DNA from 2 places in the Marinobacter sp. NSM genome. Region 2 is predicted to be linked to the other one. Evidence: riboswitches for the same ligand, from Rfam matches in the RefSeq annotation. Region 2 holds a riboswitch; the other holds the start of a gene.
The links. A riboswitch is a leader RNA that binds a small molecule or an ion and turns the genes downstream of it on or off. The one in region 2 is predicted to bind cobalamin.
Positions count from the first base shown of each region.

Region 1: linked by a shared signal. The riboswitch ahead of ACTZWX_RS06875 (ribonucleoside-diphosphate reductase subunit alpha) and the one ahead of ACTZWX_RS05590 (TonB-dependent receptor domain-containing protein) in region 2 are both predicted to bind cobalamin.

Region 1 is NZ_JBQTCK010000002.1:612,079-626,852, forward strand. Features, by position in the region: gene urtB (urea ABC transporter permease subunit UrtB) at 1-709, shown strand, start outside; gene urtC (urea ABC transporter permease subunit UrtC) at 719-1,930, shown strand; gene urtD (urea ABC transporter ATP-binding protein UrtD) at 1,930-2,688, shown strand; gene urtE (urea ABC transporter ATP-binding subunit UrtE) at 2,691-3,380, shown strand; gene ACTZWX_RS06850 (aliphatic amidase) at 3,554-4,600, shown strand; gene ACTZWX_RS06855 (AAA family ATPase) at 4,616-5,659, shown strand; gene fmdA (formamidase) at 5,761-6,993, shown strand; gene ACTZWX_RS06865 (FmdB family zinc ribbon protein) at 6,999-7,352, shown strand; gene ACTZWX_RS06870 (DUF3047 domain-containing protein) at 7,413-8,075, opposite strand; cobalamin riboswitch at 8,255-8,452, shown strand; gene ACTZWX_RS06875 (ribonucleoside-diphosphate reductase subunit alpha) at 8,643-11,399, shown strand; gene ACTZWX_RS06880 (ribonucleotide-diphosphate reductase subunit beta) at 11,483-12,664, shown strand; gene ACTZWX_RS06885 (2-hydroxyacid dehydrogenase) at 12,795-13,799, shown strand; gene ACTZWX_RS06890 (CLCA_X family protein) at 13,844-14,647, shown strand.
Region 2 is NZ_JBQTCK010000002.1:319,494-334,267, forward strand. Features, by position in the region: gene ACTZWX_RS05540 (ATP-binding protein) at 1-219, shown strand, start outside; gene cobS (adenosylcobinamide-GDP ribazoletransferase) at 320-1,081, shown strand; gene ACTZWX_RS05550 (DNA-3-methyladenine glycosylase I) at 1,112-1,780, opposite strand; gene bluB (5,6-dimethylbenzimidazole synthase) at 1,872-2,573, opposite strand; gene ACTZWX_RS05560 (cobyric acid synthase) at 2,570-4,039, opposite strand; gene cobO (cob(I)yrinic acid a,c-diamide adenosyltransferase) at 4,040-4,651, opposite strand; gene ACTZWX_RS05570 (cobyrinate a,c-diamide synthase) at 4,686-5,993, opposite strand; gene ACTZWX_RS05575 (ABC transporter ATP-binding protein) at 6,044-6,814, opposite strand; gene ACTZWX_RS05580 (FecCD family ABC transporter permease) at 6,838-7,752, opposite strand; gene ACTZWX_RS05585 (cobalamin-binding protein) at 7,822-8,712, opposite strand; gene ACTZWX_RS05590 (TonB-dependent receptor domain-containing protein) at 8,742-10,571, opposite strand; cobalamin riboswitch at 10,730-10,922, opposite strand; gene cobD (threonine-phosphate decarboxylase CobD) at 10,962-12,026, opposite strand; gene cbiB (adenosylcobinamide-phosphate synthase CbiB) at 12,023-12,982, opposite strand; gene cobT (nicotinate-nucleotide--dimethylbenzimidazole phosphoribosyltransferase) at 13,097-14,155, shown strand; gene ACTZWX_RS05610 (histidine phosphatase family protein) at 14,160-14,759, shown strand; gene cobU (bifunctional adenosylcobinamide kinase/adenosylcobinamide-phosphate guanylyltransferase) at 14,743-14,774, opposite strand, start outside.

The sequences.
Region 1 (14,774 bases), 290 kb from region 2:
TCTGTTCGGGGGCTATTTTTTCGTCGCCATGCTCTTCGCCTTTCTGGTGTGCGCGGCGCTGGGGGCCTTTATCGAATGGGCCATGGTCAGGCATCTGTACAGGCGGCCGCTGGATACGCTGTTGGCGACCTGGGGCCTGAGCCTGATTCTCCAGCAAGCCTACCGCACGATTTTCGGCGCCAGGGAAGTGGGGGTCACGCTGCCAGACTGGATGATGGGATCAATCCAGGTCACCGACATGGTTGATCTGCCCATCAACGGGCTGTTTGTGATGATCATCGCGCTGTCCATCGCCATAGCCGTTTACTTCCTGATGTACCGGTCCGGTTGGGGCAAAAAGGTTAGGGCCGTGGTCCAGAACCGGCCCATGGCCGAAGCCGTGGGCATCAACAGTGCCGGTGTCGACAGGGCCACGTTTGCCCTGGGCTGCGGGATTGCGGGTATCGCCGGCGCGGCTTTCACCATGATCGGTTCCACCGGTCCGTCCTCCGGCCAGGCCTACATCGTGGACACCTTCCTGGTGGTGGTCTTTGGCGGTGCACAGAGCCTGATTGGAACCATTGTGTCTGCGTTTGGCATCTCCCAGGCCCAGTCCACCCTCGAGTTCTTCCTGAGTGGTTCGATGGCCAAGGTACTTACGCTTCTGGTGGTTGTCGGCATTCTCATGCTGCGCCCGGAAGGACTCATGGCCCTGAAGATTCGTCGCTAGGAGACCGTCATGAAAGACTCACCCGTTGTTAAATGGTTTACCTCCCGAGAGGGGCTGTACTACCTGGCGTTGGCGCTGTTACTGGTGGTTGTTTTGCCGGTCATGCTCGATGCCTTCCGATTGAATATGGTCGGCAAGTACCTGACCTACGCCTTTGTGGCCATTGGCCTGGTGATGTGTTGGGGTAAAGCAGGCATTCTCAGCCTGGGACAGGGCGTTTTTTTCGGGCTTGGCGGCTACTGCATGGCGATGTACCTCAAGCTTGAGGCCTCAACGCCGGAAGCAACGGCCATACAGTCAACGCCCGGCATCCCGGACTTCATGGACTGGAACCAGATTACCGCTTTGCCCTGGTTCTGGGAGCCGTTCAACAGTTTTGCCTTCACCCTGATTGCCGTGATCGGTGTGCCGGTTCTGCTGGCCTTCATTATCGGCGTTGCCATGTTCACCCGGCGTGTGGGCGGGGTCTACTTTGCCATCATCACCCAGGCCATCGCGGCCATCCTGACCATCCTGATCATTGGTCAGCAGGGTTACACCGGCGGCATCAACGGCATCACCGACCTGAGAACCCTGATGGGTTGGGACATACGCACCGATGAAGCAAAAACGGCCCTCTACTTCGTAACGGTTGCGCTGTTGTTCGTCTGTCTGTTCGCTGCCCGCCTGATCCAGAAGCGCAAACTCGGGCGAATCCTGGTGGCGATGAGTACCCAGGAAAATCGCGTCAGATTTTCCGGCTACGACGTTGCCGCCTTCAAAATCTTCGTGTTTTGCCTGGCGGCGGCTTTTGCCGGCATCGGCGGCGCGCTGTTTACCTTGAGCGTCGGCTTCATGTCGCCCTCGTTCATCGGCATCGTGGCATCCATCGAGATGGTGATCTTCTGCGCACTGGGTGGCCGTCTATCCATCCTTGGTGCGGTCTACGGCGCACTGCTGGTGAATGCCGCCAAGAGCGGTTTTTCCGAATCCTTCCCGGAGCTCTGGCCCTTCGCCATGGGTGCGCTGTTCATCGGTGTTGTTCTGGCCTTCCCGAACGGCCTCGCCGGTCTTTATCAGACCTATGTCATGCCCCTGGAAGACCGGTTGTTTCGGCGAAAGCGAGGCTCTGTTGAGGGCCGAAACGTCGCTGCAACCGCGCCCGCCAACATCAAGGATCTGGAGGATAAGGCCAGTAATTACGACTCGATGATTGACCAGTACAGCCCGGAGAAATCCTGATGAAAGCAGCCAAAAGCAAAAGTAAGGACTTTTTGTTGGCGGTAGAGGGACTGACGGTATCGTTCGACGGCTTTAAAGCGGTAGACGACCTGTCCTTCTACCTGGACCCAAACGAAATCCGGGTGATCATCGGCCCCAATGGCGCCGGTAAAACCACGGTGCTGGACCTGATCTGCGGGAAAACCCGGGCCACGTCAGGCTCCATTCGCTTCCAGGGGCGGGAGCTGACAAAGATGAAAGAGCACCAGATTGTGCATTCTGGGGTTGGGCGTAAATTCCAGACCCCCTCGGTGTTCGAGGACCTCACCGTGTTCGAGAATCTCGAAGTGTCTTATCCGCAGGGCCACTCGGTGATGGGCGCCCTGGCGTTCAAGCGGGATCTTGCGGTGGTAGAGGAAATTGAAGCGGTTGCCCGGACCATTTTTCTTGAAGACATGCTTGAGCAGCCGGCGTCTCTGCTCAGTCATGGTCAGAAGCAGTGGCTTGAAATCGGCATGCTGCTGATTCAGAAGCCGAAGCTGATCATGTTGGATGAACCCGTAGCGGGCATGTCGGTGGTGGAGCGCAAGAAAACTGCCGAATTACTGAAAGTGATTACCCATGAACACACGGTTCTGGTGATCGAACACGATATGCAGTTTGTGGGTGACATTGCTGACCGGGTAACGGTGATGCACCAGGGCAAGGTGTTGTCGGAGGGGTCCATCGAGCACGTGAAGTCGGACCCGAAAGTCATCGAAGTCTACCTGGGGCATTGATCATGCTGAGCGTCAAACAACATTCGGTGGCCTACGGCCAGAGCAACATCATTGAGAACCTAGACCTTGAGATTGGCAGGAATGAGATCGTTGCCGTGGTTGGCCGCAATGGTATGGGCAAGACCACGTTGATGAAGTCCCTGGTGGGTATGACGCCGACCAGAGGTGGGCAGCTCCAGCTGGATGGTGCGGATCTTTCCAACCTTAAGAGTTTCCAGCGGGTGAGGGCAGGGATCGGCTTTGTACCCCAGGGCCGGATGATTTTTCCGACTCTGACCGTGAAGGAGAACATTGAGACCGGCCTGGCTGCTGTCGGGGAGAAGAAGATCCCCGAGGATCTTTACGAGCTGTTTCCGGTGCTGAAGGAAATGCTGCATCGCCGGGGTGGCAACCTGTCTGGTGGACAGCAGCAACAGCTGGCGATCGCCCGGGCGCTGGCCACCCGGCCCAAGGTGTTGCTGCTGGATGAACCAACCGAGGGTATTCAGCCCAACATCATCAAGGACATTGCCAAGACTCTTCGGCGGATTCGCGATGAGCGAGGGTTGTCGATTGTGGTGTCGGAGCAGGTGTTGAGTTTTGTGATGGATGCGGCGGACCGGATTCTGGTGATCGAGAAGGGGGAGATTGTTCACGAGGAGCTTCGGGAGGAGGCGGATCAGGACAAGATTGCCAGTTATCTGGCCGTTTAATTCTGGGGTTTGGTGCAAGCCGCTGAGGCGGGGGCAGCCTTCCGAAACACGCCGTGAATACGTCCATGTAGGCTCGGATGCGCCATCCCTGGCGCATACGGTTTCGGAAGGCTGCCCCCGCCCCATCGGCCCGGACATGGGTGACAACCGCTATGCGGTGAGGAGCAAGCAGAATGAGACACGGTGATATTTCCAGCAGTAACGATACCGTCGGTGTGGCGGTGGTGAACTACAAGATGCCTCGGCTGCACAGCAAGGCCGAGGTGCTGGACAACGCGCGTAAGATTGCGGACATGATCAAAGGTATGAAGGTGGGGCTGCCGGGGATGGATCTGGTGGTGTTTCCGGAATACAGCACCATGGGGATCATGTACGACAACGACGAGATGATGGACACCGCTGCAGCCATCCCAGGTGACGAGACGGCGATTTTCTCGGCGGCGTGTCGTGAGGCCAATACCTGGGGGGTGTTTTCCCTGACCGGGGAGCGGCATGAGGATCACCCCAACAAGGCGCCTTACAACACGCTGGTGTTGATCAACAATGAAGGCGAGATTGTTCAGAAGTACCGCAAGTGCATTCCCTGGTGTCCGATTGAGGGCTGGTACCCTGGCGACACCACCTATGTGACTGAGGGGCCCAAGGGGATGAAGATCAGTATGATCATCTGTGACGATGGCAACTATCCGGAGATCTGGCGGGATTGTGCCATGAAGGGTGCGGAGCTGATTGTGCGCTGCCAGGGCTATATGTACCCGGCCAAGGAGCAGCAGATCATGATGGCCAAGAGCATGGCCTGGGCCAATAACTGCTATGTGGCTGTGGCCAACGCCAGTGGTTTTGATGGTGTGTATTCCTACTTTGGCCATTCCGCGATCATCGGGTTTGATGGCCGTACTCTTGGCGAGTGCGGTGAGGAAGACATGGGCATTCAGTATGCCCAGCTCTCGGTCAGTCAGATTCGCGATGCCCGCCAGAACGATCAGTCCCAGAACCATCTGTTCAAGCTGCTGCATCGGGGTTACACCGGCGTGCATGCCTCCGGCGATGGCGACAAGGGCATTGCCGATTGCCCGTTTGAGTTTTACCGCACCTGGGTGATGGATGCGCAGAAGGCGCAGGAGAATGTCGAAGCCATGACCCGCAAAACCGTGGGCACGGCTGAGTGCCCGGTGGGCGAGCTGCCGTTTGACGGCAAGGAAAAATCCGCAGGGGCTTAAGCCCGGGAGGCACATATGCCGTTTATCAACGAACGGCTGGAAGCCAACCGGGAGACCAACGACAAGAACCGGGCCGCTTCAGGCCCGGTTCGTGCTTCCCGGTTTCGCTTCGAGCCTGAGGTTGTGATGGCCCGTTTGCGAGCAAACATTGTGGGCCAGGATGAGGCGCTCACGGCGATGGAGTCGATGCTGGTGCGGGTAAAAGCCGACATCGGTGAGGACAACCGGCCGCTGGCGGTGCACCTGTTTCTTGGCCCGACCGGTGTGGGCAAAACCGAAACCGTAAGGCTGATTGCCGAGGCCATTCATGGCCACCGCGATGGCCTGTGCCGCATCGATATGAATACCCTGGCACAGGAACATTATTCGGCGGCGCTCACCGGCGCACCGCCAGGTTACGTGGGCAGCAAGGAAGGCCATAGCCTGTTCGATCTGGACAAGGTTCAGGGCTCGTTCAGCAAGCCCGGCATCGTGTTGTTCGACGAGATTGAAAAGGCCAGCAAGGAAGTAGTCCGTACCCTGTTGAATGTGCTGGATACTGGCCGGTTGGTATTCCCCTCCGGCAATCGGGAAATCGACTTCCGCAATACCCTGATCTTCATGACCAGTAACGCCGGCGCATTGGATGCGGAGGCTCACCATCACCGCTATCAGCGAGGCTGGCGCCGATGGCTGGGGCTGTCACCCGGCTCTGGCGAAACCATTCGGGATGCTGCGCTTCGGCGCCATTTTGATCCGGAGTTTCTTAACCGGATTGATCAGATCCTGAACTACAACACCCTCACCGACAACTGGCTGGACGCGCTGCTGGATATCGAGTTGGCGGGGCTGAACAAGCGCCTGGCCCGCAAAAATGCAGAACTGACTCTGTCCGAGAATCTGCGCCGGGAGCTCTGCCGAGGCTACGACAGCCGTTATGGCGCACGGGAGATGTTACGGGCATTTCGCCAGCGTCTGGAGCCGGCGGTTGCGCGGGCGTTGCTGGCCCATCCTGAGGCGGAGCAGTTCGCCGCAGACATTGAAAACGGCGAGATAAAGGTTCGCCAATACGTCGAATGACGTAGGCGCCGGGGGTATTTGGCGAATACCCCCGGCATGCCGTGCAGCCGATAGTAGAGGCGTTATTCAAACAGACAAGCCAATGTACAGGAGCGCCCGCTATGGCTGAAACCATCATCAAGATCGATCTGAATAAATCGGCCTACGAGAACGACAAAGTCCACAACCGCTGGCACCCGGATATTCCGTTGGTGGCCACCGTTAAACCCGGTGACGATTTTATCGTGGAGTGTTACGACTGGACCGGCGGCCAGATCAAGAACAACGACAGCGCCGACGACGTGCGTGATGTAGACCTCAGCCAGGTGCATTTCCTGTCGGGCCCCATTGGCGTCGAAGGCGCAGAGCCGGGTGACCTGCTGGAAGTCGACATTCTGGACATAGGTACGTTTGAGGAGAGCCAGTGGGGCTTCAACGGTTTCTTCTCCAAGCAGAACGGCGGTGGCTTTCTGACGGAACATTTCCCCGAAGCCCAGAAATCAATCTGGGACTTCAACGGCATGTTCACCAAGTCACGGCACATTCCTAACGTGGAGTTTGCCGGGTTGATACATCCAGGGCTGATTGGTTGCCTGCCTTCCAAGGAACTTCTGGATACATGGAATAAGCGGGAAGCGGGCCTGGTAGCAACGGACCCTGACCGTGTGCCGGAGTTGGCTACTCTGCCTAACGGTGAAACGGCCCACATGGGCCAGATGAGAGGGGACGAGGCCAAGGCGGCTGGCGCTGAGGCCGCGCGAACCGTGCCACCGAGGGAGCATGGCGGCAACTGCGACATCAAGGATCTTTCCCGTGGCTCCAAAGTGTATTTCCCGGTTTACGTAGACGGCGCGGGACTGTCTGTGGGCGACCTGCACTTCAGCCAGGGGGATGGTGAGATTACGTTCTGTGGGGCCATCGAAATGGCCGGCTGGATCCACTTGCGGGTGAACCTGATCAAAGACGGCGTGCGAAAATACGGCATCAAGAACCCGGTGTTCAAGCCCAGCCCCATCAAGCCCCGCTACGACGATTATGTGATCTTTGAGGGCATCTCGGTGGATGAAGAGGGCGGCCAGCACTATCTGGACGTGCATGTGGCCTATCGCCAGGCCTGCCTGAATGCCATCGAATACATGACCAAGTTCGGCTACAGCAAGGCACAGGCTTACGCGATCCTTGGGTGTGCGCCGGTGGAGGGGCATATCAGCGGTGTGGTTGATATTCCCAACGCCTGTGCAACGCTCTGGCTGCCAACCGGCATCTTTGATTTCGACATCAACCCGTCAGCGGATGGCCCACAGAAGAAAGTCAGTGGCGGCATGGACGTGCCTCTGTCGAAAGACAAGGAGTAACCAACATGCCTGTGTATGACTACAAATGTCGGGAACACGGGTTGTTCCACCAGCTGGCCACCATGGAAGACTGTGCCAAGCCGGCGGAGTGCCCGACCTGTCAGGCGCTGTCACCCCGAGTCATATTGCTGCCCCCGGAGATTGCCGCCATGGACCCGGCCAAACGATCGGCTCAGGACCGGAACGAGCGCTCGAAACACGAACCAATGTTTTCGACTGCCGATCGCAGGGCACACGACAAGGAACACAGCCGAAGTTGTGGTTGTGGCTCACCGAAGCCGGGCAAATCCATGCTGTTCTACACCGCGGACGGTAAGAAAATGTTTCCCTCAATGCGGCCGTGGATGATCAGCCACTGACAACCGGTTCGACGTTTCACGTGTTTGGCCCCGATACGGGGCCTTTTTTCGATCCACAATTCAGGGCTGCTCAAGCACCAGATCCCGATACCACGCTGTTGCCCGTTCACCGGTATTATCCGCATCTGACATAATGGCCACGCCAACAATGCGCGGGGGGTTCTCCCCGAACGCTTCCCGGTAATCCGCCACAATATCCCGCTCCACGGTGACCCACTCACCGGTTTGCTCCGGGCCGGAATTGACCGCCACCATCATGGTCTGGTCGGTGAAGGCATTGGCGACAATGGATTGCTCTGGTAGCCGGTTGGCCCAGATGTAGTTCAGGGCATTACCCGGCAGGGACTCGCCAAACATGACCTCCACGGTTTTGCGCTTGGCCCGTTCAAAGAAGCCTGCTTTGTCGGGCTGAAATTCAAAGGCCACGTAGATTCGCGCCGGGTAGTCGTCGCCGGACTTTTTCCGGGCATCACCCTGGTCGAACACATTGGACACCTTCCATTGCCAGCGCAGAATCAGCGATTCGCCGGGTTCTAACGACAATCGGGCAATCAGGCCGGAGGCGCTGTTATCAGCAGTCGCCTTGACCACCTGAACACCGTCGTCCGTGACCAGCTCGTAGCGCGTGTGCCGGTCGATTCTGGGAAATTCCAGAGGTTCCCAACCATCAGATAATGAACTCATGGTGGAGAAGGGTTGCAGTAAAGGCGCTTGTGCCATCATCGCCGGGCTGACCAATAGCAGAGCCAACACCCATGCAGTGCCTGCCAGTGATGAACGCTTCATAGACTTGTCCTTTTGTTTTCGGGCCACTGTAGTGGCAGACAGCGGGCCTGCAATAAAGTGCCTTGTCAGTGGCTATTAGTCCGTATATAGTGACCAAATCCTTGGTTGACTACCATATGTTGTGATCATTCTCTGATCACTTCACTCGTAAAGGTAGTCGGGAATCCGGTGAGAATCCGGAACTGACGCGCAGCGGTATTGGGGAACGAGCGTGGCATCAAGACACTGGCAAGCGCCGGGAAGTCGCCACGCAAGGCCGAACCAACAGGTTCACGCCCCTGAGTCCGAAGACCTGCCAGGGATAGACACTGCACCTTCGCGTTTCAAGGTGAGCAGGTAAGGATTATTGGCCACGGACGACACGGATACCCACGGACTACAAATATTCAAAAGATGGCAGCCCCATTTTTTGTCCGTGAAAGTCCGTGTCGTCCGTGGCCAGAGTGCCTTTTCTCCTGTGAACGCGAAGGTTGCACTAACAACGCGTGCACAAGGAGAAGCCCCATGTCTGCCACCGCTCTGGCCGAAGCCCCGGCCGCCGATACCCAATCCCTTCAAGTTATTAAACGCAACGGCACCCTGGTTGGATTCAATCCCGCCAAAATTGGTGTGGCTGTGACCAAAGCGTTCCTGGCCGTGGAAGGCGACAAAGCCGCCGGTTCGGCCCGCATCAACGATGCCGTGCACCGGGTAACCGAACAGGTGGTGCAAGCCATCAGCCGGCGCCTGAAAGCCGGTGGCAAAGTGCATATTGAAGACATCCAGGACCAGGTGGAACTGGCCCTGATGCGTGCCGAAGAGCAAAAGGTGGCCCGGGCTTACGTGCTCTACCGGGAAGAGCACGCCCGCAAGCGCGCCATCGAAGAGCCCATGGAAGCGCACCCGCACCTGACCGTGAAAAAAGCCGACGGCAGCGTGGCGCCGCTGGACCTGGGCCTGATGAAGCTGCAGGTAGAACAGGCCGCCACCGGCCTGGACGGCATTGACGGCGAATCCCTGGTCGACGAAGCCCTGCGCAACCTGTACGACGGCATTGCAGAAACCGAAGTGCTCTCTGCCCTGGTGATGACCGCCCGTGGCCGTATCGAGCAGGAACCGGACTACAGCGCCGTCACCGCCCGCCTGTTGCTGGAGCAGCTGCGCCTGGAAGCCGCCGAGGCCCTGGACTTGCCCCGCAACCAGCCGCTGGCAGAGGTTTATCCACAGGCCCTGAGCGCGTTCATCCACGCCGGTATCCGCTACGAATTGCTGGACGAAGCCCTGGCCGCTTTTGACCTGGAACGCCTGGGTGCGGCGATCATCCCCGAGCGCGACCACCAGTTCGGTTTCCTCGGCCTGCAAACACTTTACGACCGCTACTTCCTGCACTGGAACAAGGCGCGCCTGGAACTGCCCCAGGTATTCTTCATGCGCGTCGCCATGGGCCTGGCCCTGCGGGAAGACGACCCCAATGCCCGCGCCATCGAATTCTACAACCTGTTGTCATCTTTCGATTACATGGCCAGCACACCCACGCTGTTCAACAGTGGCACCCGCCATTCCCAGTTGTCGTCCTGTTACCTGACCACCGTCGGCGATGACCTGGAAGGCATTTACGGTGCCATCAGAGACAACGCCCTGTTGAGTAAATGGGCTGGCGGCCTGGGCAACGACTGGACCCCGGTGCGGGCATTGGGCTCCCACATCAAAGGCACCAACGGCCAGAGCCAGGGCGTAGTGCCCTTCCTGAAAGTGGTCAACGACACCGCCGTGGCGGTGAACCAGGGCGGCAAGCGCAAAGGCGCCGTGTGTGCCTACCTGGAAAGCTGGCACCTGGACATCGAAGAATTCCTGGAGTTGCGCAAAAACACCGGCGACGAACGCCGCCGCACCCACGACATGAACACCGCCAACTGGGTGCCGGATTTGCTGATTGAACGCATGCGCGAAGACCGGGACTGGACCCTGTTTTCCCCCAGCGATGCGCCAGACCTGCACGACCTTTACGGCAACGCCTTCCGGGAACGCTACGAGCATTACGAAGCGCTGGCGGAGCAGGGCAAGATCAAACTGTTCAAAAAACTCCCCGCCAAACAGCTGTGGCGCAAAATGCTCACCGTGCTGTTTGAAACCGGCCACCCCTGGATCACCTTCAAAGACCCGTGCAACCTGCGCTCACCGCAGCAGCACCAGGGCGTGGTGCACAGCTCCAACCTGTGTACTGAAATCACCCTGAACACCAGCGCCGACGAAATCGCGGTATGCAACCTGGGCTCGGTCAACCTGGCTGCCCACATTCACAACGGTGAGCTGGACGTACAACGCCTTGAACGCACCGTGACCACCGCCGTGCGCATGCTCGACAACGTCATCGACATCAACTTCTACGCCGTACCCCAGGCGAAGAACTCGAACCTCAAACACCGCCCCGTGGGCCTGGGCCTGATGGGCTTCCAGGATGCCCTCTACCAACTGGGCCTGCCCTACACCAGCCCGGAAGCGGTCGAGTTTGCCGATGTGGCCATGGAACAACTCAGCTACTTCGCCATCCGCGCCTCCGCCACCCTGGCCGGCGAACGGGGTGCCTATGAAACTTACGAAGGCTCCCTCTGGCAGCAAGGCATCCTGCCCATCGATTCCATCAACCTGTTAAAGGAGAACCGCCGGGAAGGGGACCTGTCGCTCAACACCAACAGCCGCCTGGACTGGACCCCGGTGCGCGAGCTGATTGCCAAACACGGCATGCGCAACAGCAACGTCATGGCCATCGCCCCCACCGCCACCATCTCCAACATCGTCGGTGTGTCTCAGTCCATTGAACCGGCGTACCAGAACCTGTTCGTGAAATCGAACCTCTCTGGCGAATTCACCGTGGTCAATCCCTCCCTGGTGCGCGACCTCAAAGCCGAAGGCCTGTGGGACAACGTCATGGTCAACGACCTCAAATACTTCGACGGCAGCGTGCAACAGATCGACCGCATCCCACCGGTACTGAAAGCCCGCTACGCCACCGCCTTCGAAATCGACCCAAGATGGCTGGTAGAAGCCGCCGCAAGACGCCAGAAATGGCTCGACCAGGCCCAGAGCCTGAACCTGTACATGGCCGAACCCAGCGGCAAGAAACTGGATGCTCTGTACCAGTTGGCCTGGGAGCGCGGGTTGAAAACCACCTACTACCTGCGCTCCCTGGGTGCTACCGGCGCCGAAAAAAGCGCCCCGGTGGCTGCACCCCAGCCGCAAGTGTGCAGCATCGACGAGCCAGACTGCGAAGCCTGTCAGTAACTATAGGCTTTGCCGAATAAGCAGCGATTACTCCACAGCCTGAAGAACCGGGCTGGTCTGGCTTCCCAAAAATGTCTGTAGCCATGGATGGCTACAGCCAAGCCCCCCAGGGATGGGTTCACGGGCGGTTTTTGGGAAGCCAGACCAGACCGGTTCCACCACCAAGCAAAGCAGGCCAAGCGACCAAGAACTCCGAGGTAAGACAAATGCTAGATTGGGACGACGAACCAAAATCCGAAAACAAGCCGGCTGCCACCGCCGGCCCGGCGCCAGTCAACGTAGACGACAAGCGCGTCATCAACGGCGAAACCGACATCAACCAGTTGGCACCGTTCAAGTACCCCTGGGCCTGGGAATACTTCATGAACGCCAACAAAAACCACTGGACCCCGCTGGACGTCAACATGGCCCAGGACGTCCACGACTACCACCACCGCCTGAGCCCGGCGGAAAAGCACGTGTACGAAAACGTACTGGCCTACCTCACCACCTCCGACATCCTCGCCATGCGCAACATCGGCCTGGCCGTGATGGAGAAAATGAGCGCGCCGGAGCTGCAAATCTACCAGGCCCGCCAGGTGTATGAAGAAGCCCTGCACACCTGGACTTACCAGCACTGCATTGAAACCCTCAACCTAGACCAGAGCGAAATCTACAACCGCTACCGGGTGGTGCCGGAAATCAATGGCAAGATCCAGGTTGCCAACCGACGGCTGGACGCCGTCATGCGCTCCGACATGAACCTGCGCAACCCGGATGACCTGCAGGAATTCATCATGTCTTACCTGTTCTTCGCTGCTGTATTTGAGGGCTGCTGGTTCTACAACGGCTTCAGCCCCATCTTCGCCCTGCAACGCCGGGGCCTGATGCGTGGCACCGGGGAGCAACTGCAGTACATCCTGCGGGACGAAGCCATGCACTTCTCCTTCGGCCTGAAAGTGGTCAACCAGATTCTGGAGGAAGAAAACATCAGCTTCGACCCCAAAGCCGTCCGCGACATGTGGGACGAATCCGAAGCCGCTGAAATGGCCTACGCCAACTACATCCTGCGTGACCCCATCCTCGGCTACTCGGCGGAATACCACAGCGAACAATTCCGCTTCGTGGCTAACCGCCGCGCCAGAACCGTAGGCCTGGAAGAACCTTTCCCGGGCGCCAAGAACGTCTCCCCCTGGCTGGATGAGCAGGCCACCATGCGCAAAGAGAAGAACTTCTTTGAAACCCGTGTGATTGAATACCAGACCGGGGCGCAGCTGGAGTGGTAACAGCGCCAGAGCACCGGCGCCAACGGGTGGCCAGAGGTTGATCTATGGCACAGGTGGGAGTGTAATGACAGCACACTCCTACCGCACAGAACGCCCGAAACCGGGCGTTTTTCAGTAAGAGGCCAAGCCCATGAAAGTGGCTGTTTTCAGCACCAAACCCTACGACGAGCAATTCCTTGGGCAGGCCAGCCGGGACAGCCAAGAACATGAACTGGTGTTTCTGGAACCCCGGTTGAATACAACCACGGCAGCGCTCGCCAAAGGCTTTGATGCGGTGTGTGTGTTCGTGAACGACCAGTTGGACGGCGAGGTGCTGGAGCAGTTGTCCGAAGGCGGCATCCGTGCAGTCGCCCTGCGCTGCGCCGGCTTCAATAACGTAGACCTGAAAGCCGCCGAGCGCCTGGGGATCAGCGTGGTGCGAGTGCCGGCTTACTCACCCTATGCCGTGGCCGAACACACCGTTGCCCTGATCCTGACGCTCAACCGGCAGATTCACCGGGCCTATCATCGCATCCGCGATGGTAACTTTGCGCTGGATGGTTTGCTGGGCTTCGACCTGCGAGGGCGAACCGTGGGCGTGGTGGGTACCGGCCAGATAGGCCTGGAGGTAGTGCGCATCATGCGTGGCTTTGGCTGCCGTGTGCTCTGCTACGACCTTCATGCCAACCCGGAAGCCCAACAACTGGGCGGTGAATACGTGGCACTGGACGACCTGTTCAGCCAGGCCGATATTGTCAGCCTGCATTGCCCGTTAACCCCCGACACCCACCACCTGATCAACGCGGATGCCGTGGCCAAGATGAAACCAGGCGTGATGCTGATCAACACCAGCCGGGGCGCCATGGTCGATACCGCCGCGATCATCGAGGGCCTTAAATCCGGACAGATTGGCTACCTGGGCCTGGATGTATATGAGGAAGAAGGCGACCTGTTTTTCGAAGACCTGTCCAACATCGTTCTGAAAGACGACGTGTTTGCGCGCTTGCTGACCTTCCCCAACGTAGTGATCACCGGCCACCAAGCCTTCTTCACCCGCAACGCCCTGGAGAGCATTGCCCGAACGACTCTGGGCAACCTCACGGAACTGGCACGCACGGGGCAGTGCGAAAACCGGGTAACCGCACCCGCCGGTTAACGGCGCACTGAGACAAGCGGGCCGCGTACTCGTACAATCCGACCATGTCCAGACAGTTTTATCGAACGGGCCCCGACCATCGTGCCGGGGCGCCTGTTACCTTCCTTGATGTACGCCGCCGCTTCCAGTTCCGAACCGTGGAGATCGGCCGCTGGGTAACCGAACCGGAAAAGCAGCGCAGCGCCGCCTTGTTCTACGACGCCCTGTGCGACTTGATGACCATCCTCGGCGGCACCGAAAGCCTGATCTCCCTGCGGGGCAGCCTGGCCCTGCAATACGGCATCGGTGGCCGCCCCGGCGTATCCGCCCATTACACCCCCGCCACCCGCAGCTTCGCCCTGGCCAAAAACGCCGGGCCCGGCAGCATTGCCCATGAATGGTTTCACGCGTTCGACCACTACATAGCGGACAAATTGTTCCCAAACACTTCCAAAGCTGAATTTGGCTCCACACTCTGGCTAACCCGCGAAGATGCCATCCCGCACCCCCTGAACGACTGCCTGCAAGCCTGCTACCGCACCATCCTGCTGGACAACACCGGTGAGCAGCCCAGCGACCTGTTCCGGCAATCCGCCAAGGCCGACAAAGCCGCCGGTGTGCATTACTACAGCCGGCCCGAAGAACTTTGCGCCCGAGCCTTCGAAGCCTTCGTTCAGGACGCCCCCGTAAAAAATGCCTTCCTGGTGAGAGGCACGAAAGAAAGCGAAGAGGCCCAGTTGGGGCTTTATCCACAGGGGCCACAGCGGGAGAGCATCAATCGGGCGTTTCTTGCTTACTTTCAATCTCTGGGCCGGGCCTTGCGAAGGGTTGAGGGGAAGGATTTGAGGAGCAAAGATGCATGTGAATAATTGGAGATAGACAACACCTGTCGCATAACTCTGGAACCTGCGGTCTGAAAAGCTTCTAACTCGTTGAGAAATATGGAACAGTTGAGTCTGGTGGAGTGTAGATAAGCGAACTGGGGTGTTGCATAAA
Region 2 (14,774 bases):
GGAATCCCCTCAAAGGAACGGGAGCGCGCTCTGAGCAGGTTTGTAAGGCTGGATCAACGCGCAGGTGGCGGAGCGGGCTTGGGCTTGGCGATTGCCCGACGTATTGCTGAACTCCATGGCGGCCGGTTGACACTGTTGGATAGAGCAGATGGACACCCCGGACTCTGTGTGCACGTTTGGCTGCCTGCCTCAAGCGACCTCATCCACACGCCGTCCTGACTCTGTCACTTTCTCCCGGCCAGTAAACGTCTGCACAAGGCAGCACTTCATGGCGCTCTAAAGTACAATGGCCGCTTTGGCTCAAACATGGAGGCGCCCTTTGCCCCTTTGGTCACGCGTTGCCCATGAATGGCAAGCCTTCTGGCTGGCTATCGGTTTCCTTACACGCATCCCCATGCTCGTGCGGATTGACTACTCCCAGCGCCTCATGAACCAGAGCAGCACCTATTTTCCCCTAGTGGGCCTTCTGCTTGGATTGGTCTATTGCGCCGCCTACTTTCTGTTTTCACTGATCGCCAGCCCAGTGGTCGCCATTATCCTGGTGGTTATTCTGCACCTGTTTATCACCGGGGCTTTTCACGAGGACGGTCTGGCGGACAGTGTTGACGCTCTCGGCGGGGGTTATACCTTAGAAAAACGGCTGGCGATCATGAAGGACAGCCGCATTGGTACCTATGGCACGGTGGCGCTGGTGATGGCCTTGCTGCTGAAAGTGGCCCTGCTGGCCGATGCCGAATTAATCTGGCTCGCGTTGCTGGTGTCACCTGCGGCTTCCCGGCTGACACCCCTGGTGTTGATGGCTTGCCTCCCCTACGTCACCGATCCTGACAAAAGCAAATCCAAACCGGTGGCGGACGGTTTCTCCCGCAGCCGGTTGTTGGCGGCGGCCGGCTTCGTATTGTTGCTTGCAGCTGGGTTATCACTCTGGCAGCCGTTGCTTATTCCCGCGACCGTCACTGCCGTACTTCTGGCTGCCCTGCTCTGGGGAGGCTATCTGCGCAGCCAGCTTGGCGGCTATACAGGCGACACCCTGGGCGCGGTGGTCGTGTTCAGTGAACTGGTGCTATTGCTGTTTCTGTAGTCTCAGGCGGTCATTGGTTCTGCGCAATGCTCAGTTATCCACCGTGAATGACACTATCCGGGAAAGCTGACTGATGGGCATCCCTGTTTCCTCATGCCAGCGATTAAATGCTTCCTGGGCCTGGGTGAGCCCCTTCTTGCTGGCAGGAGACGCATCCAGAATTCCTGCACGGGTGAGTGCGGTCACCACATCGTGAGACAGGATAAAACCATCCCAACCCACCCGACGCAGGAAATACTGGGCGGAATTACCCCCCAGACGCTCGCCGTTGCGCTTCAGGTACAGCAGCAGCCCCACCTGATCGGTTGACGGCCACTGCGCCAGAAAGTGGCCAAAGCTACCATGATCTTTCGCCACATCCATGATCATCCGGGCATTCTCCGGAACCGTGCGGATCTTCTGCATGTTACGAACAATCCGCTCGTCCGTTGCCAGCCGCTCCAGGACTTCCGGCGGGACCTGCTGCCAGTAGGCGGGCACAAACCCTTCGAACGCCGCCTCAAAATCCGGCCATTTATTCTCAATCACCCGCCAGACAAACCCGGCCTTGAAAATGCACCGGGTGATCTCGGAAAGGTAACGGTCGTCGCTGATCCTGGCCAGGCGCTGCTTCCCGGTGACCGGTGGCAGCATGGATTTCAGGGCCTGTTCGCCGCCTTTGCGGGCCAGTGCCTGCTGGTAGAGCTCGGAAAACTTCATCTCACCTCCTGAACAGAAGCCCCAAATCGAGTCTGATCGTACCCAATTCAGGACCTGTGAGGAAAACGATCATGCTGTTTTTCTGTGCCCTTCACTTGCCGGCCAGGTAACTTGCCAGACGCTGATGCTCAATAGGCTGACCCCAGCCATTGCCATGCACCAGCTCTTCCAGCGGAAGCCGTGAACGCCAGCCTTTGGCCTGCAGCTCCGGCTGTTCCAGAAACTCGCTGACATAACCCAGGCACAGATACGCAAGGGGATATACGTGATCTGGCAGCTGCAGGATGTCGGACAGTATGTCCTGATCCAGAATACTGACCCAGCCCACACCAATACCCTCTGCTCGCGCCGCCAGCCACAGGTTTTGTACTGACAGGCAGGTGCTGAACAGATCCATTTCCATGATGGAGTTACGGCCGAGCACATGGGGACCGCCGCGGGACCGGTCACAGGTAATGCAAAGATTAATGGGACTCTCCAGAATGCCCTGGAGTTTGAGTGTCCGGTAGGTTTGCTGCCGCTCGCCGGTGTAGTTTTCCGAGGCTTTTGCGTTTTCCTCATTGAAGCTGGCCAACACCTGCTCGCGCACCGCCAGGCTGTCGATAACGATGAAATCCCAGGGCTGCATGAAGCCCACTGACGGCGCATGGTGGGCTGCCCTCAGAATACGGGCCAGCACCTCATCCGGAATGGCATCCGGCAAAAACTGCGAGCGCACATCCCGGCGCTCGAAGATGGCCCGGTAAAGCCCCTCACGTTGGGCATCAGTGAATGGGTCGTTCTGGTTGCTCATAACTGCAACAACCTCCTTAACCGGTCCGTGTCCAGGCACCGCTCCACCTGATCTGCCAGGCGGTCGAGCTGCTGCAGACGGTGACTCTGATAGTCCACTGACCGTGCATTCCGTGTATTGAGACCGGCCCAGCACAGAATGGCATCGCAGGCGGCAGGCTCATCAAAGAGACCATGCACATAGGTGCCCGCCACCTGACCGTCGGCGCTGACTGCACCATCCGGTCGCCCATCAAGCTCCGCCAAAGGCCTGGCCAGCGCTGGGCCCTCGGTGACTCCATTGTGCATTTCATAGCCGGTCATTGTCGCCGTTACACCACTTCCAATAACCTCGGGGGATAGCCTGCCGGTCACTTGTCTGAGCTGCTTACCCGACACCATGCGGGTGACCATCTCGAACAATGCCAGGCCCTCGGTATTGCCAACTTCGCCCTCCAGGCCGTCCGGGTCTTCCACCCGAAGTCCCAGCATCTGGAATCCACCACAGATACCCAGCAGCTTGCCGCCATAGCGCAGGTGTCTCCGGATGGCCTCAGGCCAGCCCTGTTGTCTCAGCCACTGCAGGTCGTGCCGGGTGCTTTTGCTGCCGGGCAGGATAATCAGATCTGCCGGCGGAATGGACTCATCCGGGCCGACGAAAACAAGGTCCACACCCGGGTGCAATCGCAACGGATCAAAATCATTGTGGTTGCTGATCCTTGGCAGTACCGGCACCACCACTTTCAAGGCGCCGGCCTCGCTGGTGCCGGCGGCACTGACACTGTCTTCGGAATCTATCACCAACCCGTGCAGATAGGGCAAGACCCCGAACACCGGCTTGCCAGTATGTTCGGCCAGCCAGTCCAGCCCGGGCTCCAACAGCGCAATGTCACCCCGGAACCGATTGATGATAAATCCGGCCGTTCTGGCTTGTTCACTGCCGGAGATCAACGCCAGGGTGCCCACCAATTGGGCAAACACACCGCCTTTATCGATATCACCCACCAGCAGCACCGGGCAATCAGCGGCCTCGGCGAAGCCCATGTTGGCAATGTCGTTGGCCCGCAGGTTAATTTCCGCCGGGCTACCGGCACCCTCGGCAATGATCACATCATAGCGCTCGCTCAGGGCCTGCCAGCTGGCCAGCACCGAGGCCATGGCCTCGGCCTTGTAAGCATGGTAATCCAGGGCATCCATATTGCCGTGAACCTTCCCCCGCAGGATGATCTGGGCCCCGCAATCGCTCTGGGGCTTCAGCAACACCGGATTCATGTCACTGTGGGGCTCCAGACCACAGGCCAGCGCCTGCAATGCCGTGGAGCGGCCGATTTCGCCACCATCCACGGTGACCGCACTGTTCAGGGCCATGTTCTGGGGTTTAAACGGCGCCACCGACACGCCCTGACGCGCCAGCCAGCGGCACAGGGCCGCCGCCACCGTGGTCTTGCCGGCATCCGAGGTGGTGCCCTGCACCATCAGGGTGGGCATTTACAGCTCCACGCCCTTCTGGGCCTTGATGCCCTGATCCTTGAAGGCGTGCTTGACCACACCCATCTCGGTGACCGTGTCGGCCAGGTCGATCAGTTCCTGGGGAGCACCACGGCCGGTGACCACCACATGCTGCATCTCCGGCCGGGCCTGCAGGTCGTCCAGCACCCGGTCCAGGTCGATGTAGTCGTACTTCAGTGCGATATTCAGTTCGTCCAGCAGAATCAGGTCATAACTGTCGTCTTTGAGCATGTCCGCTGCAATATTCCACGCTTCAGTCGCGCTCTGCACATCCTGTTCCCGGTTCTGGGTATCCCAGGTGTAGCCCTGTCCCATCACGTGGTAGGTCGCGTTCGGCAGGCTCCGGAAGAACGCTTCCTCGCCGGTGCTGAAGGCGCCCTTGATAAACTGGACGATGCCCACTTTCATACCATGGCCCAGGGCCCGGGCTACCATGCCGAAGCCGGAACTGCTCTTGCCTTTGCCTGGGCCGGTCAGCACCAGCAACACGCCCTGTTCTTTCTGGGCGCGGGCGATACGTTCCTGCATGATTTTCTGTTTGGCGGCCATGCGCTTGGCATGGCGTTCGGGGTCTTTGGCGCGTTCACGCATGATGACTCTCCTTGGATTCACGCATTTGTATTCATTAGGAAAACCGGATGTCCTCGCCGCGAAAGATCGCGGCAACCAAGGCCGGCGACGACGGGAAGTAGCCGTGAAAATAGCTGGCCACCAGATTCTGGTGGCGATACACCGCCTCTCCGTCAGAGCCGGCCTGCTTCTTCGCCCTGGCCGCAGGTTGCCAAGGGGTATCAAGACTGGAATGGTGATAGGTGTGGCCCCGCAACCCGCCCAGCTGGGTTTCCAGACTTTGCAGCCCCAGCGCGGTCAAACGGTTAGCCATGGTAGCGCGCCCGGGTACCAGGCCCAGCAGGCCATGCACCGTGCCGTCTTTGTCTGCCAGTTCTTCGGCACAGGCCATTAGCCCGCCACACTCTGCCAGAATGGGCTTACCGGCCTGATGGAAGGCGCGGATCGACAATTGCATAGGCTGGTTTTCCGCCAAGCTCCGGCCATGCAGTTCCGGATAGCCGCCCGGCAGCCAGAGCGCGTCGGCCATCGGTACTTCCGAATCGTGCAGGGGCGAAAAATACACCAGCTCAGCGCCCATGGCTGTGAGCAGATCCAGGTTGGCCCGGTATATAAAGCTGAAGGCCGCATCCCTGGCCACGGCGATCCGGCGCCCGGTCAGCAGCGGTTCTGGCCTGGGTGGTGCCTGAAAATGAAAAGGGACGGGCTTGGGAAGTCCATCCAGACCCGCTGATGTCAGGACTTCGGCCGCTCTATCCAGCCGATCACTAAGGTCGTCCATTTCTGCCGCCTGGACCAGCCCAAGGTGCCGGTCCGGGATATTCATGGCATCGTTTCGGGGTATCGCGCCCAACAGACTGATGCCATCCGGCAGGCTCTCCCGTAACAGCTCGCCGTGGTAGGGACTGCCAATCTTGTTGGCAATTACCTGATGAACAGGGAGTTCGGAATCAAAGCTCGCCAAGCCCAGGGCAACCGCGCCGAAGGTCTGAGCCATGCCTTTGGCATCAATGACGGGCAAGGCAGGAATACCCGCCAGTTTGGCCAGATCACCGCTGCTGGGGCTGCCATCAAACAACCCCATGGAGCCCTCCACCAGGATCAGGTCGGCGCTCTGGGCGGCCTCGGCCAGCCGCCACCGGCACTCGTCCTCGCCGATCATCCAGGGGTGCAACTGGTAAACCGGGTTACCGGAGGCCACCTCCAGCACCATGGGATCAAGGTAATCCGGCCCGTGTTTGAACACCCGGACGTTCCGGCCGGCGTTCCGGTGCAGGCGCGCCAGGGCGGCCGTAACCATGGATTTGCCCTGGCCGGAACCCGGGGCGGTGATCATGGCCGCTGGGACTTTGTTGTCTGACATGTGTTGCTTTTCCTGTCGTCTGAATTCGCTGCCCTCACGATACTTATGAGCTAGATTCGTTTTGGCACGAAGAAAGGCGCGCCATCCACTTCCACCGTTGCCAGTTGCTGGTTGTACAAACGTTCCAGAGCGTTCGGCGCCAGCATCCTTTCGGCCGGGCCCCAGCAGGTTTCGCCATTGGGGTACATCAGCAAAATATGATCACACCAGCGGGCAGCCAGGTTCAGGTCGTGCAGGCACATGAAAATGGCGTTACCCGCTGCCGCCCGGTCAGTGAGCAATTTCATGACGGCCACCTGGTGGTGCAGGTCCAGGTGATTTGTCGGTTCATCCAGCAGCCATGTATGGGGCGACTGAGTCATCAGCGTGGCAATCGCCACTCGCTGGCGTTCGCCGCCAGACAGGGTGCTGACCAGGCGGTTTTTCAGATGCAGGACATCGAGCGCTTCCAGTGATCTCTCTGCCGTGGCCAGATCGTCTGCCCCTTCCATCTGCCAGGGTGCCAGCCACGGATGACGCCCGATCAGCGCGGTTTCCAGTACCGTTGCCGGGAAGCCATCCTGTCGGTCCTGGAACACCAGCCCCAACTGTTGGGAGAGGGCTCTCCGCTTTAGCTTCGTTGTAGGTACATCATTCAGGAACAAAGCACCGGCGCGGGGCGAACGAAGGCCTGCGAGGGTGTGCAACAGCGTGGTCTTGCCGGCACCGTTGGGCCCGAGTACGCCCCAAACCTGACCTGATTTTATTGCCAGATCCAAAGGGTAACCGTCGGCCCGGCCAGGAATATCGATGACCAGTTCCCGGGTACTCAGGGTTTGCATTGGGGGGCGTTGGTTACCGGACATCAGCGACTCCGGTACAACAGATACAGGAAAGTGGGAACGCCCAACAGCGCGGTGATCACACCCACCGGCAGCTGCTCCGGCGCGATTACAACCCTTGCCAGGGTATCCGCCAGCACCAACAGTGTGCCACCGGCTAACGCACAGGCCGGTAAAATCAGGCGCTGGTCGTTACCAAGCACCAACCGGAGCATATGCGGGACCACCAGCCCTACAAAGCCTATGCTACCGGCCATGGTCACCGCCGTGGCCGTGAGCAGGCTGGCCAGTATGTAAATCAGCCATTCCAGTGGGCGCACTGAGATCCCCAGGGCTGCAGCCTGCATGGGGCCACGGGCCAATACATTCAGACTGCGGCCAAGAGGCACCACCAGCGCACAGACCAGCACCAGCACGCCAAGCCCCGGCCAGGGCGCCCTGGCGTAGGACACATCGCCCATTAGCCAGTACAACATGCCCGGCAATTCTCTGGCCGGGCTGATAGACAACATCAAGGTAATGACCGCGCCCCAGCCAGCCGCCACCACAACCCCCGTGAGCAAAAGGCGGGAGGGCGTCCAGCTGCCGGTGCCGTGGGCGAGCCCGAACACCATCAAGGTGGCCAGCATGGCACCGGCAAAGGCCGAACCGGAGATAACCGCGCCGCCGAGCCCCGCCAACATCGCCAGCAATGCCCCCACGGCGGCACCCCCGGACAGCCCCAATACATAGGGATCGGCAAGCGGGTTACGCAGCAGCACCTGCATCAATGCCCCGGCCACCGCCAGCAGACCTCCGGTGGCAAAGGCCGACAGCGTTCTGGGTAGCCGGAGCTCAAGAATCAGAGTGCGGTGCAGGTTGGAGCCCTCACCCAGAAACACCAACAGCACATCCGCAGGTGCAATTGCGACACTGCCAATACCAACCGACATCAACATGGCGATCAGCCCGGCTACGGCCAGAATGGCAAGGGGCAGGGTGATCGGGCGTATCACACCGCTACTCCACTAGGGCCGTCGGCCACGGGCCACCTCCAGTTTCTCGCAAAACAATTGCGTTCCCTCAAGCATTCTCGGAGTCGGTCGCTGAACCAGTGACGGCGGAATAAAAAACAGGTTGTTTCGCTCTGTCGCAGTGATGCTGGGGAATGCCTGCCAGCGCGTCAGCCAGTGGCGATTCTCCTCACCCATTCCACCCGCCAGAATGGCCTCGGGATTCGCCGCAATCACCGCTTCCGCACTGATCCTCGGCACTAGCCGGTCCAGCTGACCAAACACGTTATCACCACCGCAAAGTTCAATCATTTCACCGATCAGGTGCTGGCTGTTGACCGTCATCAGGGGCTCATCCCAAACCTGGTAAAATACCGGCACCGGATCAGCCTTGGCGTACGCCCCTTGCAAGTCGGCAATGCCCTGACGGAATCGCTCTGCCTCTGCAAAGCCTTTTGCTTCAGTACCTGCCAGTATGGAGATGCGCTCAATGGTGTTGGAGACAGCTTCAAAACTCCGGGGCTCAATGGAGAACACCGGGACGCCCATATCCTTGAGTGTGACCAGCTGCTCCGTCGGGTTCCCGGTTACCCAGCCAATCACGAGATCCGGCTGCAGCTCCAGCAGCCGTTCCATATCCATGCGGGTATGGCTACCCACTGAAGCGACCTCTCGGGCTGCCGGCGGATAATCGCTGTAAGCCACCACGGCAACCACCTGGTCACCGGCGCCCGCCGCCCATGCCAGTTCTGTCGCCCCAGGCGAAAGTGCGGCAATACGTTTTGCCGGGTGTTCCAGGCATATCTCCTCGCCCAGATCATCCGTGGCGCAGACATAGGATGCCAGGGCCGGAGATGCCAACAGCATCCAGCCGAGCAGTATGCTCACACCCTTAAGCTTTCCCACTGGCGCCTCCCCGGCAAGATTATGCAGTTTTATCGGAAGTCATAGCGAACCGAAAGAAACCCTGCGGTGCCCGCCGCCAGGTATCCTGAACCATCAAATCGGGTTGCCGTCGCGTATTCCTTATCCGTAACGTTCTGAAGCGTCAGCCGTGCTGTCCAGTCCGGAGCAAATTCCCACCCTGCACGAAGGTTGAAGGTGACGTAGCCCGGTAAACGATTTTGGTTATTAGCATCATCGTAGCGGTAACCACTGGCCAGAGCGGTACCTCCCAGGCTCCAGGCACCCATTTGACGGTCCAGGTCAACCCTCAGCGATTGGTGACTGCGACGACGCAGACGGTTATCCGTCTCACGGTCGCGCGGATCCATCAAGGTGAGTTTGACCCCAAGATCCCAACCATTCGAACGCAGACCGGAGGCCAGCTCCGCGCCACGAATACGGGCTTCACTCACGTTGGCAGGCCGGAGATCACCGCTGATGCTCTGGAGTTCAATCAGATTCTCTACGTCCAGTTGATAAAGAGCGGCATCCCAGTACCAGTGTTCGTAACGACCGCTAACCCCCAACTCCACGGACGCTCCTTCCTCCGGTTTGAGGTCCGGGTTGCCGGCATAACTGCCACCGAAATCGAATATCTCCAAAGGATAGTAAAGATCATTGAACGTAGGCGCCCGGAACGAGGTGCCATAACTCACCCGTACCCGGTGGGCGCGGTCAAACGAGTGACCAAGGGCAATGCCCCCGGTTTCCTGTCGACCGTAGGCCTCGTTGTCGTCGCCGCGAAAGGATAACTGAATATCGGAAGGGCCGAAGTTTAAGCGCAGTTGGGTGAATAACGCGGCATTGGTGCGACTGTTCTCATCGAACTCGATGGTGCTTTTCACTTCGTCGGATTGCAGCTCTCCCCCGACTGCGAGCTCGTGCACGCCTGCGGTGAAAGTGTTTTCCCATCGTGCGGTTCGGGTTTTGGTGTTGAATACAGAATCGCCGGCACTGCGGAAGCTTTCTTGCTCGTCAGCAGATTCGGAAAGCTGGATGGACGTCGCCCAATAATCACTGACAGGAGTATTCAATGTGACGCCGACGGTCCGGATCATAAAATCCGTGTTGCCACCGTCAAACTCAGTATTGCCCTCTGACTGCATTATGACGAGACTGGCCTCTCCTCCGCTCGGCAATTCATGCACAACACGCCCGACGCCGGCGGTATTGCGAAAGCCTTTGTCCTCGCCATCTTTCACTATTCTGGTGCCATCGGTTTCCTTGTGCAGCCCGCTGAGGCTGAACCGAGTTGCGCCGTGAGTCGCCGATGCGCCAGCACTGGTTTTCTGAGTGTTGAAATTGCCTGCTCCGGTTTCAACCCACCCTCGATTACCGTGCTTTGGATCCAGTGTAAATGCCTGAATGACACCGCCTACCGCGTCAGCGCCATAGAGTGCGCTGCGGGGGCCCCTGACGATTTCCACACGCTCGACCAGATCAACTGGAAAATACTGCCAGGGCGCGCCACCGCTGGTAGCAGAGCGAAGGCGCACCCCATCAACCAGAAAGACCGTGGAATCATTCGCGGTGCCACGAGTGAATACACTGGTGTTCTTGCCAAATGACCCGTTAGTGACCAGATCAATGCCGGGCTGCGCCGCCAGCAGATCGGTAAATTCGGCAGGCGCCTCGCGACGGATGGATTCTTCTTCGATGACCGTCACCGAAGACAGGCTTTCTCCCACCGTACGGGGGCCAAGCGTGGCAGTTACAACAATAGGCTCGAGAGTATCCGGGGCGGGTTCAGACTCTGAACCAGTCGCCGGTAGAGCAAAAGGTATGAACACAAGGGCAGACAAGGCTTTGGACCGCTTCATTTCTTCACTCGCTTCGCACCGCACTCACCCGTGCGGTTGATACTGATTAATGCGGAGGAGAAATGTCTGTATTGACGGAGGGTGGAGGGGCGTCGATCAATTGCATTGGCCGGTTCACCCACCGCCGCTGCCCTCCGCAACGTAGGTGTCTGGAACTCATGGGCTCCAAATTCCAGGCCGGTCTCCGGGCTTCCAGGTAGAGCGGATGCTCCGGGGCAATCACCTTCCCATGCCATAGGCACAGTGGCGCATTGGATTGCCTTTCACCTGATTACCGTTGCGGGGGCAGCGCCGGGCTCTCACCGGCTTCCCGTTTCACTCACTGCGTTCGCCGGACTATCGCCAGCCCGGTTGGAACGCTCAGAGCACCTGAAATTGCGGGCAAGACTATCAACCAGGGTGGGGGTGGTCAATGAGATATGTTAATTCAGACAACGCACCTCCCAGACGTTGCCAACCGGTCTCATCAGGCGGCAAACCGAAGCGCAGGGCTGACGGCTCATCAAACCACCGGACCAGGATGGCACGACGGGCCAACTCGTCCGCTATTTGTGCTGCCTTTTCGTGATGGATTGTGCGAAACAGCAACGTACCAGTAGCTGCTGGCATGCCAGATGTCCTGAGCACGCCGTCCATCCGCAGCCGAGACGTCTGCAGCCTGCCTCGCGCCTCCACCTGCCATGCCCTGTCGGCCAGAGCCCTTGCCATCAGATAACGCGCCGGGCCACTGACGGTCCAGGGGCCCAACTCAAAAGCCAGCGCACGGGTTAGTTCCGGGCTGGCCAATACTGCCCCGGCGCGAATCCCGGCCAGGCCGAAAAACTTGCCCAGTGATCGCAGAAGTATCAGACCCGGCCCACCCGCCCAGGGTTCCAACCCGAACCCGGGCTCTCCCTCAACAAAGGCCTGATCAAGCACCAGCCAGCCCCCACGTGCCTGTAATCGTTGTTGCCAAAGCAGGAGACAGGCCGGATCGACCAGCTGCCCGGTCGGATTATTCGGCTGTAACCACACCACAACATCCACAGAATCCAGCCAGGTCAGATCGTCTTGTTCTGTTGCCTGCTCAGGAATCGCCACCACCTCGAAACCGGCGCGACGCCAGGCATGACCGTGCTCGCGATATCCCGGCACGGGCACCGCCACCCGACCAACACCATGCATCCTGGCACGCACGGCAGGCAGGGCCATGATCGCCGCCTGGGATCCCGCCACCGGCAGGCAGCTGGCACGCTCGGGCGCACCTGCCCAGCAACGGATGATCTCTTCCAGCCCATCGTCCGGCTCTGGCAGTCGTTGCCATACCTCCGGTGGAATGGCCGGAACCGGCCAGGGTACCGGATTGATGCCGGTGGACAGATCAAGCCATTGCTCGCGGGGAATGCCCCAACGCTGTATTGCAGCCTGTAACCGCCCGCCATGCTCCGGGGATTCAGGAAGGTCGAAGGCCGTCATCCTGCACCTCCAGGCACCAACCAGCTGCCGGCAAGGGCGAGGATGAACAGCACCGACAACCACAGCATTACCCCACGCTGTACCAGGGCAATGGCACCTTCGATTGTCGCTGCCGAGGCCCCGGGACCACGACCTAACACTGGCCGTTCCTTGATGCCGTTGGCATAGGGCGCCGGTCCACCGAGGGTCACACCAAGGGCGCCCGCCCCGGCCGACATCACTGGCCCGGCATTGGGGCTATCCCAGGTTCTTGCCTGGGTACGCCAACAACGGAGCGCCACCCGGGTACTTCCCAACATCGCGTAAGTGAGGGCAGTCAGCCGGGCAGGCAGCCAGTTCATGAGGTCATCCAGCCTGGCGGCAAACCGACCGAAGTAAAGAAATCGGGAGTTGCGATAGCCCCACATGGCGTCCAGGGTGTTGATCAATCGGTGCAAAACCACACCCGGCAGCCCGGCAAGCAGGTACCAGAACAGACTTGAGAACACCGCATCGGCACCATTTTCCAGCATGGATTCCGAGGCAGCTGCGGCCACCCCCTCGTCGGACAGCGCCGCTGCATCCCGGCTGACAATCCACCCTACCGCTCTCCTGGCTTGGTCACCGTCACCCGCAGTCAATGCCGTGGACACCGCTCGGCCATGTTCCGCCAGCCCCCGTAACGACATTGCGAGCCATACGCCGGCCACTTGAGCCACCAACCATAGCCAGCCGGCCAGCCAGAATTGCAGCGCTACAGCCAGTGCCAGCACCGGCGTGACGACGATTGCGGTTGCCAGCGCACCCAGGCACAGGCTCCTTGCTGCGGCCTGCGGCTGGCCATTCAGGCCAGCTTCCGCCACCGAGGCCCAACGGCCAAAGCCTGCCAGAGGGTGCCACCGGCGCGGTTCACCAACCAGCCAGTCCAGTGCAACCGCCGCGACACATACCAACACCGCAACCAGAAACGTTTCCAAATGTGGGCTCCATGAATCAGATGCTGGCAAGTCTAACCGAGTGGAGCCTGATCTTGACACCTTCGCCTCACGGTAAGACCATCCTCGGTTTTCCGCCCACAAGGAATCATCGTCATGGCCCTGCCTCAAAGCTGGCTAGCACCGCCCCCCACCCCCTCAGCCGAACACGCCGCACTTGCCGCAGCGCGACAGCAGGTTCTGACCAAACCGCCAGGCTCTCTCGGGCAACTGGAGCAGCTGGCGATTACCCTGGCGGCCCTGAACGGCACAGACAAGCCAACCGTTGATCCTGTCCGCATGGTGGTGTTTGCCGGTGATCATGGCGTATGTGCTGAAGGTGTTTCCGCCTTTCCCCAGGAGGTCACCGCCCAGATGGTTGCCAACTTCGCTGGCGGTGGCGCGGCCATCAGCGTAATGGCCAGGGAACTCGGCGCCAGCCTGGAAGTTGTGAACCTGGGCACGGTCGGCGAGGTACCCATGCTCCCCGGCGTCATTCACCAGATTATCGGCCCCAGTACCGCCAACATGGCCGAAACACCCGCCCTTGGCCCGGGCCAGGTAGCTGCTGCACTGACCAGTGGCGACCAGGCAGCCGAGCGGTCGGCCAACGCCGGATGCCGGTTGTTCATCGGTGGCGACATGGGCATCGGCAACACAACCAGTGCCGCCGCACTCGCCTGCGCATTGCTTGGCCTGCCACCCGGGAAGCTCGTAGGGCCGGGCACCGGCCTTGATAGCCAGGGGGTCGCTCGCAAAACCCGGGTGGTATCCAAAGCACTGGCCCGGCATGGCGACGACCGAAATGCCTTGTCTGTGCTGACTTCCCTCGGCGGCTTCGAGATTGCGGCGTTGACCGGTGCCATCCTCGGCTGCGCAGCCCGCAAGATCCCGGTATTGGTCGATGGCTTTATCGTCTCGGCCGCCGCGCTTGTGGCGGTTAAACAGCAACCCGGAGCGCGCGATTGGCTCATGTTTGCGCACCGGTCTGCCGAGCCTGGTCACGACGCGGTGCTTGAAGCACTTGATGCGACCCCACTGCTGGACCTGGGCATGCGCCTGGGTGAGGGCAGCGGCGCCGCGGTTGCCCTGCCTTTGCTTCGGGCAGCCTGCGCACTGCATAACAACATGGCCAGCTTTGCTGATGCCGGCATCAGCGGAAAATCCGGGGAGTAGAACCATGACAACCACGGTAATCGACCTGATACGCCATGGCGAACCCGAGGGTGGCCAAAAGTTCCGGGGCAGCAAGGACGACCCGCTGAGCCCCGTCGGCTGGCAGCAGATGGAAGCCGCCGTGCACGATCACGACCATTGGGATGCCATTGTCAGCTCGCCGATGACGCGGTGCCGCCAGTTTGCAGAACAGCTCGCGCAAAGACGCAGGATTCCCCTGCACATCGAAGATGACCTGCGGGAAATCGGATTTGGTGACTGGGAGGGGTTAACTTCGCGGCAGGTCCAGGAACGTTATGGCGACCATCTCAGCCGCTTCTGGCAGGATCCCATAAATTCCAACCCGCCCGGAGGTGAAGCCATTACCGACTTCTACCAGCGTGTCACTCTCGGGCTTGATCGCTGGCAGGAAAAACTTGCGAACCAGCGTATCCTGATGGTTTGCCATGGTGGCGTTATTCGCATGGTGCTGGCCAACGTGCTGGGCATTCCCCTGGAGAAATCGTTTGCTGGTTTTTCCGTGCCCTATGCCTGCCGCAGCCGGATTCAGGTGGACCAGTCCGAGTTTGGCACCTTCCGCAGCCTGGTCAGCCACCAGTCTTGAGGGTCAGTGGCAGAC